Regions from separate parts of the Corynebacterium hansenii genome, predicted to be linked through region 2. Evidence: riboswitches for the same ligand, from Rfam matches in the RefSeq annotation. Region 2 holds a riboswitch; each other region holds the start of a gene.
What was found. Region 2 has a riboswitch for thiamine pyrophosphate ahead of CHAN_RS09490 (bifunctional hydroxymethylpyrimidine kinase/phosphomethylpyrimidine kinase). Riboswitches for the same ligand answer to the same signal wherever they lie in the genome.
Positions count from the first base shown of each region.

Region 1: linked by a shared signal. The riboswitch ahead of CHAN_RS04150 (ECF transporter S component) and the one ahead of CHAN_RS09490 (bifunctional hydroxymethylpyrimidine kinase/phosphomethylpyrimidine kinase) in region 2 are both predicted to bind thiamine pyrophosphate.
Region 3: linked by a shared signal. The riboswitch ahead of thiC (phosphomethylpyrimidine synthase ThiC) and the one ahead of CHAN_RS09490 (bifunctional hydroxymethylpyrimidine kinase/phosphomethylpyrimidine kinase) in region 2 are both predicted to bind thiamine pyrophosphate.

Region 1 covers NZ_CP047211.1:924,851-928,186, reverse strand. Annotated here, with positions in the region: gene CHAN_RS04155 (ABC transporter ATP-binding protein) at 1-1,229, opposite strand, end outside; gene CHAN_RS04150 (ECF transporter S component) at 1,245-1,949, opposite strand; TPP riboswitch at 1,951-2,080, opposite strand; gene CHAN_RS04145 (hypothetical protein) at 2,128-3,336, shown strand, end outside.
Region 2 covers NZ_CP047211.1:2,172,981-2,176,316, reverse strand. Annotated here, with positions in the region: gene CHAN_RS09490 (bifunctional hydroxymethylpyrimidine kinase/phosphomethylpyrimidine kinase) at 1-1,534, opposite strand, end outside; TPP riboswitch at 1,525-1,621, opposite strand; tRNA gene CHAN_RS09485 (tRNA-Asn) at 1,849-1,920, shown strand; gene CHAN_RS09480 (hypothetical protein) at 2,222-2,731, opposite strand; gene CHAN_RS09475 (hypothetical protein) at 2,745-3,290, opposite strand.
Region 3 covers NZ_CP047211.1:397,238-400,573, forward strand. Annotated here, with positions in the region: gene thiC (phosphomethylpyrimidine synthase ThiC) at 164-1,876, opposite strand; TPP riboswitch at 1,869-1,985, opposite strand; gene CHAN_RS01760 (LuxR C-terminal-related transcriptional regulator) at 2,192-3,121, shown strand.

The DNA of each region.
Region 1 (3,336 bases), 1.2 Mb from region 2:
TTCGCCCCGGCCAGGTGCGCCAGGCGCAGGCGCTCGAGGAGCTCCTCCACGCGCGCGGCGCCGGCGGGATCGCGCAGCAGCTTCGGGCCCAGCTCCAGTTCCTCGCGCACCGTCGGGGTGACGAACTGGTGCTCCGGCGCCTGGAAGACGCTGCCGATGCGCTGCGCCAGCTGCTTCGACTTCCATTTCATCGGGTCCGGGCCGGCGCCGCGGGCGATGGCATCCGCGGCGGCGATGCGCCCGCCCATCGGCTCGAGCAGGCCGCCCATGGTCAGCGCCAGCGTGGATTTGCCGGCGCCGTTGGGCCCGACGATGCACGTCGACGCCGCCGCGGGCACCATCGCGGTGATCCCGCGCCGCACGGGCGCGCCATCGCCGCCGTAGCCGATGGCGAGGTCGTCGAGGATGAGCGCGGGCGGCGCGGATGCGGGCACCGGCACGGCCGCGCCCGTCTCCGGCGGCGGCCCCGGCAGCCACACGCCGGCGTCGCGGAGGAAGTCGCCGTGGCGGGACAGGATCTCCGCCGGCGGCCCGTCGGCGATGACGGTCGAACCCGTGGTCGCCCGATCGCGCGCGGCACCCTCCGGCGAGTCGATGACGAGGATGCGGTCGACGTGACCGACCCACGCCTCCACGCGGTGCTCGACGACGATCAGCGCCGCACCCGTCGCGTCGGCGGCGCGGATGGCGGCGTCGCGCAGAACCGGCACGCCCTCCGGGTCGATGTTCGCGGTGGGCTCGTCCAGGCAAATCACCCGGGCGCCCATCGCCAGCACGCCCGCCAGCGCCAGGCGCTGCTTCTGGCCGCCGGACAGCTTCGACGTCGGATGATCGAGCGGCACGTCCAGCCCCACCAGATCGAGGGCCCGGCGGACGCGCCGCCAGATCTCGTCGCGTGGCACGCCCAGGTTCTCCGCGCCGAAGGCGACGTCATCGCCGACGCGGGCGGAAATGACCTGGCTCTCCGGGTCCTGCAGCACCAGGCCGACGACGCCGCGCACCTCGGCCGGGTCGTCGCCGCCCACGCGCAGCGTTCCGGCGTCCTCGCCGTCCTCGTCGTCGCCGAGCACCCCGGCGATCGCCGCGAGCAGCGTCGACTTGCCCGCGCCCGAGGGGCCGAGCAAAAGGACCTTCTCGCCCGAATCGATGTCCAGGTCTACGTCGGAAAGCGCGGGCCTGCGCCGGCCCGCGTGGCGCCACCCGAAACCGGCGGCGGAGATGAATGCCATCGCGCCCTCGCGCGGCTAGATCTCGCCGCGGCGCTCGCGGCCCGCGGCGAAACGGTCCAGCGCACCCGTGCCCGCCAACGCGCGGACCAGGGCCCAGCCGACCAGGCCGGCGAGAACCGCGCCGGAGACGAGCAGGCAGACGAGGTAGATCGAGTTGAACTGCCAGGTGCGCGCCAAGTTGCCGGAGGTGAACAGCTCCAGCAGGAACGCGCCGGCGCCGGCCGCGGCCCCCGCCAGCACGGCGACGGGCGCGGTGAAGCGGCGGTACGCGAAGAGCAGGAAGATCAGCTCCGCACCCAGCCCCTGGGCCAGGCCGGAATACAGGGTGGAGATCCCCCACTGGTTGCCGATCAACGCGGACACCGTCGCCGCGATGACCTCCACGAACAGCGCCGCACCCGGCTTGCGGATGACCAGCCCGCCGATGACGCCGCCCAGCAGCCACGGGCCGACGACCAGGCCGCCGAGGCCCGGCGTCAGCGCGTCGGCCGCGGTGAACCACGCGCCGCCGACGACGTTCCACACCACGAAAATCAGGCCGACCGCCACGCCCAGCACGGCGGCCGTGACGATGTCGATGACCCGCCAACCTCGGCGGGCCTTCTTGCCGGCGTCGGGCGCCGGGGCGGTGCCGGAGCCCCCGATCACCCCCGCCCCCTCATCGACTCCGGTCCGGGCGGGCTGCGCCGCATCGGACGAATTACGGTGATCGCTGGACATGTGAGTGGCCTCCGTCGCTTCCTTCGCCGGCATTACCCGGACAGGTTCCTACGGTCGAGGGCGGCGGACCGCGCCCTCCTCTCAGCCCCACGTCATCCGTCGGATCGGCCGGGGCTCCCGTGCGCATTTCGACCGAATGGTACCTCACCCCGGGGACCGCCCCTAAAGTTGGGAAATTATGAGCACCGAACACGCGGACCAGACCGCCGCAACCGCCACGCGCGTGGACGACGCCGAGGCACCCGAGCCGATGGACGACCAGGAGGCCTTCGAGCCCCGCATCACCCGGAAAACGTGGCTGCTGCTCGTCGGGGTCATCGTGGCCATCCAGGCGATCGGCCGCATCTGGGTGCTGGCGGGCCGGACGTTCTACTGGGACGACTTCATCATCGTGGGCTCCGCCGCCGACGCCGCATGGTGGACCCCGGACTACTTCCTCCAGCCCCACGACGGGCACCTGGCGCCGCTGGCGTTCATCGTCCAGGCGGTGATCAACCAGCTCGCCCCGTGGCAGTGGTGGCTGCCCGCGACGCTGATGCTGCTGGGCCAGGTGGCGGTGACGGTCCTCATCGCCCGGGCGCTGCGCTACATCGCCGGCCGGTCCTGGCAGGCGTTGGCGGCCCTGGCCCTGGTGGCGTGGACGCCGCTGACGCTGCCGGGGTCGACGTGGTGGTCGGCCGCGGCCAACGCCCTGCCCATGCAGCTGGCCATCGCCGGCATCACGGCGCTGGCCATCCGCGTGAGCCTGCGCCAGGAGCGCCCCGTTTCCTTCCGCGCCATCGCCGCCGCGACCGTCGGACTGGTCATCGCCCTGGGCTTCTTCGAGAAGACGCTCGCCGTCGCCCCGGTGGCGCTGGCCGTGACCATCGCCGTGGCCTACATGGAGCGCCGGTCCATCGTCGAGGTGCTGCTGCGGGCCCGCGCCCTGTGGCTGTCGCTGGGCCTGGTCACCGGCGCGTGGGCGCTGTTCTACTCGCTCACCGCCCTGGCCGACGCCGGCGAGGCGTCGTCCGAGCCGCGCGCCGAGCTCTTCTTCAACGGCCTGGGCCAGGTGCTGGCGGGTCTGGCGGGCGGCCCCTGGTTCTGGGACCGCTGGGCGCCGGGCCAGCCGTGGTCCGACGCCCCCTCGGGGCTGGTCAGCGTAGGCGCGGTGCTGGTGCTGCTGACCATGGCGGTGACCATCGGCCGCGACTACCGGGCCTGGCTGCCGTGGTTCATCGCCGCCGGCTACCTGTCCGTCACGCTGCTGTCGGTGACGCTGATGCGCTCGGGCGACCACACCTCCGACGTCCTGGCCCGCACGCTGCACTACTACGGCGATTCGGCCATCGTCACCGGTTTCGCGCTGGCCGCGTCGTGGTCGGACCGGGTCCGTCCGCTGCCGGCA
Region 2 (3,336 bases):
AGATGTCGATGGCCCGGTTGGTGTCGGAGTCGAAGGCGTCGTCGGCGTAGGTGTCCAGCCACCGCGCGTACGGGTGGGCGTCGTGGTTGCGGGCGATCAGCCGGTGGCCGATGTCGCGGTAGAGCCAGAAGCAGGGGAGGACCGCGGCGATGAGTTCGCCGTAGGAGCCGCGGGCGGCGGTGGCGACCAGGTGGTCGACGTAGGCGCGGGTGACCGGCGACGCCTCGATGGCGCCTGCGCCCTCGTCGCCGGCGTCGTCGCCGAGGAAGCTGCGGTGCAGTTCCATCTCGCCGGCCAGGGCGCCGTGGGCGGCGTAGGACCAGAACATCTGCTCCTCCTGCGTCGGCGCCAGCGAGGACGCCGCGGCCAGCGCGCGGGAGTAGCCGTTGAGGTACAGCGCGTCCTGGGCCAGGTAGCGGCGGAAGGCTTCCTGCGGCAGCGTGCCGGAGCCGAGGCCCTTGACGAAGTCGAGGTCGTCGATCGCCTCGCGCAGGTCCGCGATCGATTCCCACCACTGGTCGGCGATGGTCGCCGCGTCGGCGGCCAGCCCCCGTTCCCACAGCTGCGCGAAGTGGTGGACGGGACCGTTGCCTTCGCCGACTTCCAGCTCGTCGGCGTGGCGCAGCGCGGAGGTCAGCCACTCCTTGGCCACCCCGACGGAGCGGAAGGGGTCGCCGATGCGGGGCCACAGCGCCGCGATGGCCGCGGAGATGGAGCAGCCCGTGCCGTGGGTGTTGCGGGTGTCGATGCGCGGCCCGGTGAACCGCTCGGCGGATCCGTCGGGGCGGACCAGCGAGTCCACGACGACGTCGTCGCGCAGGTGCCCGCCCTTGGCCAGCACCAGGACGTCGTGTTCGGCGGCCACCGCGTGGGCCTGGTCGAGGGCTTCGCCGGGCGTCGTCGCCGGCTGGGTGCCCGCGAGCACGGCCAGTTCGGGGATGTTCGGGGTGACCAGGTCGACGTGGCGCAGCAGGCCGCGCAGGGCTTCCTCGGCCTCGGGCTTGAGCAGCCGGTCGCCGGAGGTCGCCACCATGACGGGGTCCAGGACGACGATCGGGGAGGGCGCGCCCTCGAGGAACTCGGCGTCGGAGCCTTCGTCCGCGGCGGTGTCCCCGGAGTCGGTAGCGCCGGAGTCGGCGGCCCCCGCGTTGCGGCTGCGCAGCGCATCCAGCCAGTCGGCGACTTCGGCGATGATCGGCGCGTCGAAAAGCATGCCGATCTTCACCGCGTCGATGGCCACGTCATCCGACACCGCATCGAGCTGCGAGCGGAGGAACTCCACCGGGGGCACGTGGACGTCGCGCACGCCGCGGGTGTTCTGGCTGACCAGTGCGGTGACCACCGCCATGCCGTACGCGCCGTGCGCGGAGAACGACTTCAGGTCGGCCTTCACGCCGGCGCCGCCGGTGGGGTCGGTGCCCGCGATGGACAGCACCCGTGGGATCCGGCCGGTGCGCTGGACGCCGCACGCGACGCATCCTCCGTTCCAGTCCTCCGGGTACTGCCGGTATGCGGAACGTGGTGCGTCGCCCATTGCAACATCCTTTCGCCGGTGCCAGCCGGATCAAGTTCGGCGGGTGTGCTCTCAGCCCGGGCGGCCCGGGCACCCCGTGTTGCGCGAAACGTTAGCAAACGCGCCGGTTGCTTTGCGACGGCCCGGCCAGCGCCCGTCCGCCCTGCCGGATGGGGTCCGGCCGTCGCTCGTCCGCTCTGCCGGATGGGGTCCGGCCGGGTGGCTTCCGGCGCGGGCGGCTGCGCGGCCGAAATGAGGTGTGACCTGCTGATTTGGCGTCCATATGGGTACTGGGTAGAGTAATGATCCGTCGCACGGAGACGTGCCGGAGACATTCCTCCATAGCTCAATGGCAGAGCATTCGACTGTTAATCGAAGGGTTGCTGGTTCGAGTCCAGCTGGAGGAGCAAAAACAGCAGGTCAGAGGGAAAATCCTCTGACCTGCTTTCGTCTTTTCGGCCGAAAAGGACCAACAAAGGACCAAATAATAATCAAGACCCCCGGCAATGGACGATGATCGCCGGACGATTCTTGACCGTTCATTACCCCCGCGCCCGCGAGGACCAAGGGCGCAACGTCTCAACGAGCGCGAACCACCGCCCCGTGCGATGATCACCACGGTCGCCCGCCCACCCCCACTGGCTCAAAAGGGCCGGCGGCCACGTCCCGGCAGCTCCCGCCCACCCCGGCGGTCGAGCGCCGGGACACCTACGTGTAAACGCCGCGGACGTAGCCGACGATTCGAATCCTGCCCCCTTGATTCTCGATCCGGCGACCATTGGGAAGGATGAATTCCAGCAAGTACTTCAAGTCCTCGACAGGGTCCATCAACCCCACCTGAAGTTTGAGAACCTCGCCTGGTAGCAGGATCGGCGCAGTATTGTCGGTAAAATCATCCAGATATTCAGGATACGGCGAAAGGGCATAACACCTGCCTCCCTCGTATGGGAATTCAATTTTCACAGAAAACACGGGTGTCTCTGCGAGGTTGTGAACGCTAACTGTCCACTTCGAACTCTTTCCCTGGTCGCGATCGTCGTTCTCGACAACGACAGGGTTCAGCTTCGCGGTCGCCATGGTTGACGCCTCTTCCGCTTCCCGGCGATCTCTTCGGCGCTGTTTTGAATCCCAAATGCCGTTGCCGACGGCAATCGCTACAGCTATGACCCCTGTTATAAGGCTGCCGTAAAACCTCGGATCGGCCCAAACGCTATCCATGCGGACAGCATACTTAGATCACCAACGGCACCAGCCGGCCCGGACGAAACACCCGGCCCGTCACCCGAATGAACCGCCCACGGGAATACACCTCGAGTCCATCACGCCGCACACCCGGCCCCTCCCGCAGCAACCCGAACACATGCAACCCCCGGCCCGACACGCTCACCTCAACCCACGCCCCCGGATTCGCTTCCAGCACCGCCCGCGCCACCGCAGACACCACCCGCCCCCGATCATCCAACGCCCCATCCAAGTCGATGCAGCCAACCCCGCCGCCCAACATCACCCCGAACCCATCACCAGCACCGGACTGAACATCCGCGAACTCCGCCCACGTCCGCGGATTGATGCTCGACGCCGGGCGCCCATCGACCATGACCGGCCGCTTCCCCTCGGCGCGAACCCACCGCCGGCCCTCCCGAAGCCCCGCCGGAATCTCCGTTTTCCGGCGGCGCCGATACGCCTTCTGCCGGCACGCATTCGAGCAAAACCGCGCCGGCCGCCGCGAACGCGACGGATCAAGCACCGAACCGCACTGCGAACACCTGGCATCCATGCCACCAGTCTACCCGAAAGCGTTACGTTAAACCACATGTGACCAG
Region 3 (3,336 bases), 1.3 Mb from region 2:
CAGAGTGATGTGCACCGCATGAATGAGCCGGCGGCGATGGAGATCACCCGAATCCCCATCGCCGCCGGCTCGTCGGCCTCTCTCGGCGCTCGCTCACGGGCACCCGGTGTCCGCGAGCCTCCTGCTCCGCCGCCGGTGCCGCCTCCTCAGACTTCGGTGCCGCCTACTCCGCCGTCAGCGGCAGGTACACGCGGCCGCCGGCCGCCTCGAACTCCTCGGACTTCTCCGCCATGCCGGCCTCGATGGCCTCGACGGTCTCCAGGCCGTGCTCGCGGGCGTAGTCGCGCACGTCCTGCGAAATGCGCATGGAGCAGAACTTCGGCCCGCACATCGAGCAGAAGTGCGCGGTCTTCGCCGGTTCCGCCGGCAGCGTCTCGTCGTGGTACTCCAGCGCGGTGTCGGGGTCGAGGGCCAGCGCGAACTGGTCGTGCCAGCGGAACTCGAAGCGCGCCTTGGACAGCGCGTCATCGCGCTCCTGGGCCCGGGGCAGGCCCTTGGCCAGGTCCGCCGAGTGCGCGGCGATCTTGTAGGTGATCACGCCGACCTTCACGTCGTCGCGGTTCGGCAGCCCCAGGTGCTCCTTGGGGGTGACGTAGCACAGCATCGCGGTGCCCGCCTGCGCGATCATCGCCGCGCCGATGGCGGAGGTGATGTGGTCGTATCCCGGCGCGATGTCCGTCGCCAGCGGACCCAGGGTGTAGAACGGGGCCTCCTCGCACAGCTCCTCTTCCAGGCGCACGTTCTCGGCGATCTTGTGCATGGGCACGTGCCCCGGGCCCTCGATCATGACCTGCACGCCGCGGGACTTCGCGATCTTGGTCAGCTCGCCGAGGGTCCGCAGCTCCGCGAACTGGGCTTCGTCGTTGGCGTCGGCGATCGAGCCGGGGCGCAGGCCGTCGCCGAGAGAGAAGGTGATGTCGTACTCGGCGAAGATGTCGCAGAGCTCGGCGAAGTTCTCGTACAGGAAGGACTCGCGGTGGTGCGCCAGGCACCAGGCCGCCATGATCGACCCGCCGCGCGAGACGATGCCGGTGACGCGGTTTGCGGCGAGCGGCACGTAGCGCAGCAGCACGCCGGCGTGGACGGTCATGTAATCGACGCCCTGCTCGGCCTGCTCGATGACGGTGTCGCGGTAGATCTCCCAGGTCAGCTTGGCCGGGTCGCCGTTGACCTTCTCCAGCGCCTGGTAGATGGGCACGGTGCCGACGGGCACGGGGGAGTTGCGCAGGATCCATTCGCGGGTTTCGTGGATGTCGGCGCCGGTGGACAGGTCCATGATCGTGTCGGCGCCCCAGCGGGTGGCCCACACCATCTTCTCCACCTCCTCGGCGATCGACGAGGTGACCACGGAGTTGCCGATGTTCGCGTTGACCTTCACGGCGAACTTCTTGCCGATGATCATCGGCTCCAGCTCCGGGTGGTTCTTGTTCGCGCAGATCACCGCGCGGCCCGCGGCGACCTCCGAGCGGACCAGCTCGGCGTCGACGTCCTCGCGGGCGGCGACGAAGGCCATCTCCGGGGTGACGATCCCCGCGCGGGCCCAGGCCAGCTGCGTCGAAGCCTTGAGTTCCGGGCTTTGCGACGACGCCGGCGCCGGTGCAGGGGTCGGCCAGCTGTCCCTGGTCTTGGGCAGACCGCCGTGCAGATCGGGGTCGGCGTCGGTTTCGGTGTACGGGCCGGAGGTGTCGTACGCGTCGAAGTGCGTGCCATCGGTGAGGTTGATGCGGCGGGCCGGGATGCGGAGGACGACATCCTCCGAATCAAACGGCGAACCGTCGAACACGACGTCGTCGTAAAGCTTCTCGGAGCGGTAGATCGGGCCGGTGGTGACCTGGTCACGGGCCTCGTCCATGGGGTTGGCGGCATGCTTCGCCATAGCGGTCCTTTCCTACGCCGGCATTACCCGGACAGGTTCGAACGGTCGGCATCCGCATTCCCGATGCCCTCTCAGCGCCGGTTCGGTGGGCGCTCCCGTGGGAGTTATTCGGTTGTGGAAAACGAGCGTACCGGAACCCATTCGGGGGCGGTGCGACGCCCCATCGGGGGTGGGCGGGGCGCCCGAAAGCGGAGAAATGCACGTCGGCGGCAAATGCGGTGTCGTTTTCGGGGGAGACGCGTCGTCTATGATGTTTTGGAACCGCAATCGAATTGCCCGGGCGCGCGGGGCGCGACCCACGAGGAGGACACGCCGATGCCGCACAACCGGCCGCGGGACCGCGACCTGGCGAAGCAGCTCGTGCGCGAACTGCGCAGGGACGCGGACCTCCCGGTCGTGTTCCTGGGCATCGGCGGGCAGGCGGGGGTGACCATCGGGGAGGGCATCGGCCTGCGCTCGGACGGCGTCCGCGGCGTCAACGTCATCCCGGGAGAGGGGCTCGGCGGGCGCGTTCTCCGGGACCGGCGCCCCGCGGTCGTCGCGGACTACGAGGCCGCGCGCACCATCACCGACAGTTATCTGACGCAGGTGCAGAACGAGGGGCTCGGCCCCGTCATGGCGGTGCCCATACTCTCCAGCATCGGGGAGACCAGGATGGTGCTGTACGGCGCGCACCGGGAGAAATTCGAGTTCGGGGACCGGATCCGGTCGGTGGCGATGCGCCTGGCGACGAAGGCCGCCACCGAGCTGCGCATCCGCGATGAAGTGGACCGGCGGATCGGCATGGCGCAACGCAGCACCGCGGAACTCCGCGAGGCGGGGGAGGGGCCCGGATCGTCCGACTTGGAACGGCTGCGGGAATTGCACGCGGATCTGCGCGCCATCGCCGCCACGACCGCGGACGAGGAGGCCCGGGACAAGCTGCTCGCGGCGTCCGGCGGCATCGCGGCGATCCTGTTCCCGGGCGCCGGGGGAGATGCGGTGCGCGCGGCCGACGCCGGGGGAGCGGGAGCCGCAGCCGGAGGGGGCGCTGGCGCGCAGGCGGATGCGCCGGCGTTGACGGCCCGCGAACTCGACGTGCTGTCGCAGGTCGCGTTGGGGTGCACCAATGCGGAGGCGGCGGCGCGGCTGTCGCTGAGCGTGGAGACCGTCAAGGCCTATCTGCGCAACGCCAGCGCCAAGCTCGGCGCGAAGGGTCGGCATGCGGCGGTGAGCCGCGCGCGGATCCTCGGTCTCATTCCCTGAGATCGAGCGTGCGCGGGGCGGGAAAAAGGGGACCGCGGGTAGGGGTGAAGGGGCGCTGAAACGGGCGGAAGTCGCGCCGCAAACCCCCGTTTCGCGAAGTTTTCCGCGACGTTCGGGGTGGACCGTCAGGCCGGGCGAACGGTGTTCGTCATCGTATATGTGCTGGCTGGGGCGGTGCGAGAGGTGCTACAAGTTCTAAATCGCTAACCAAACCG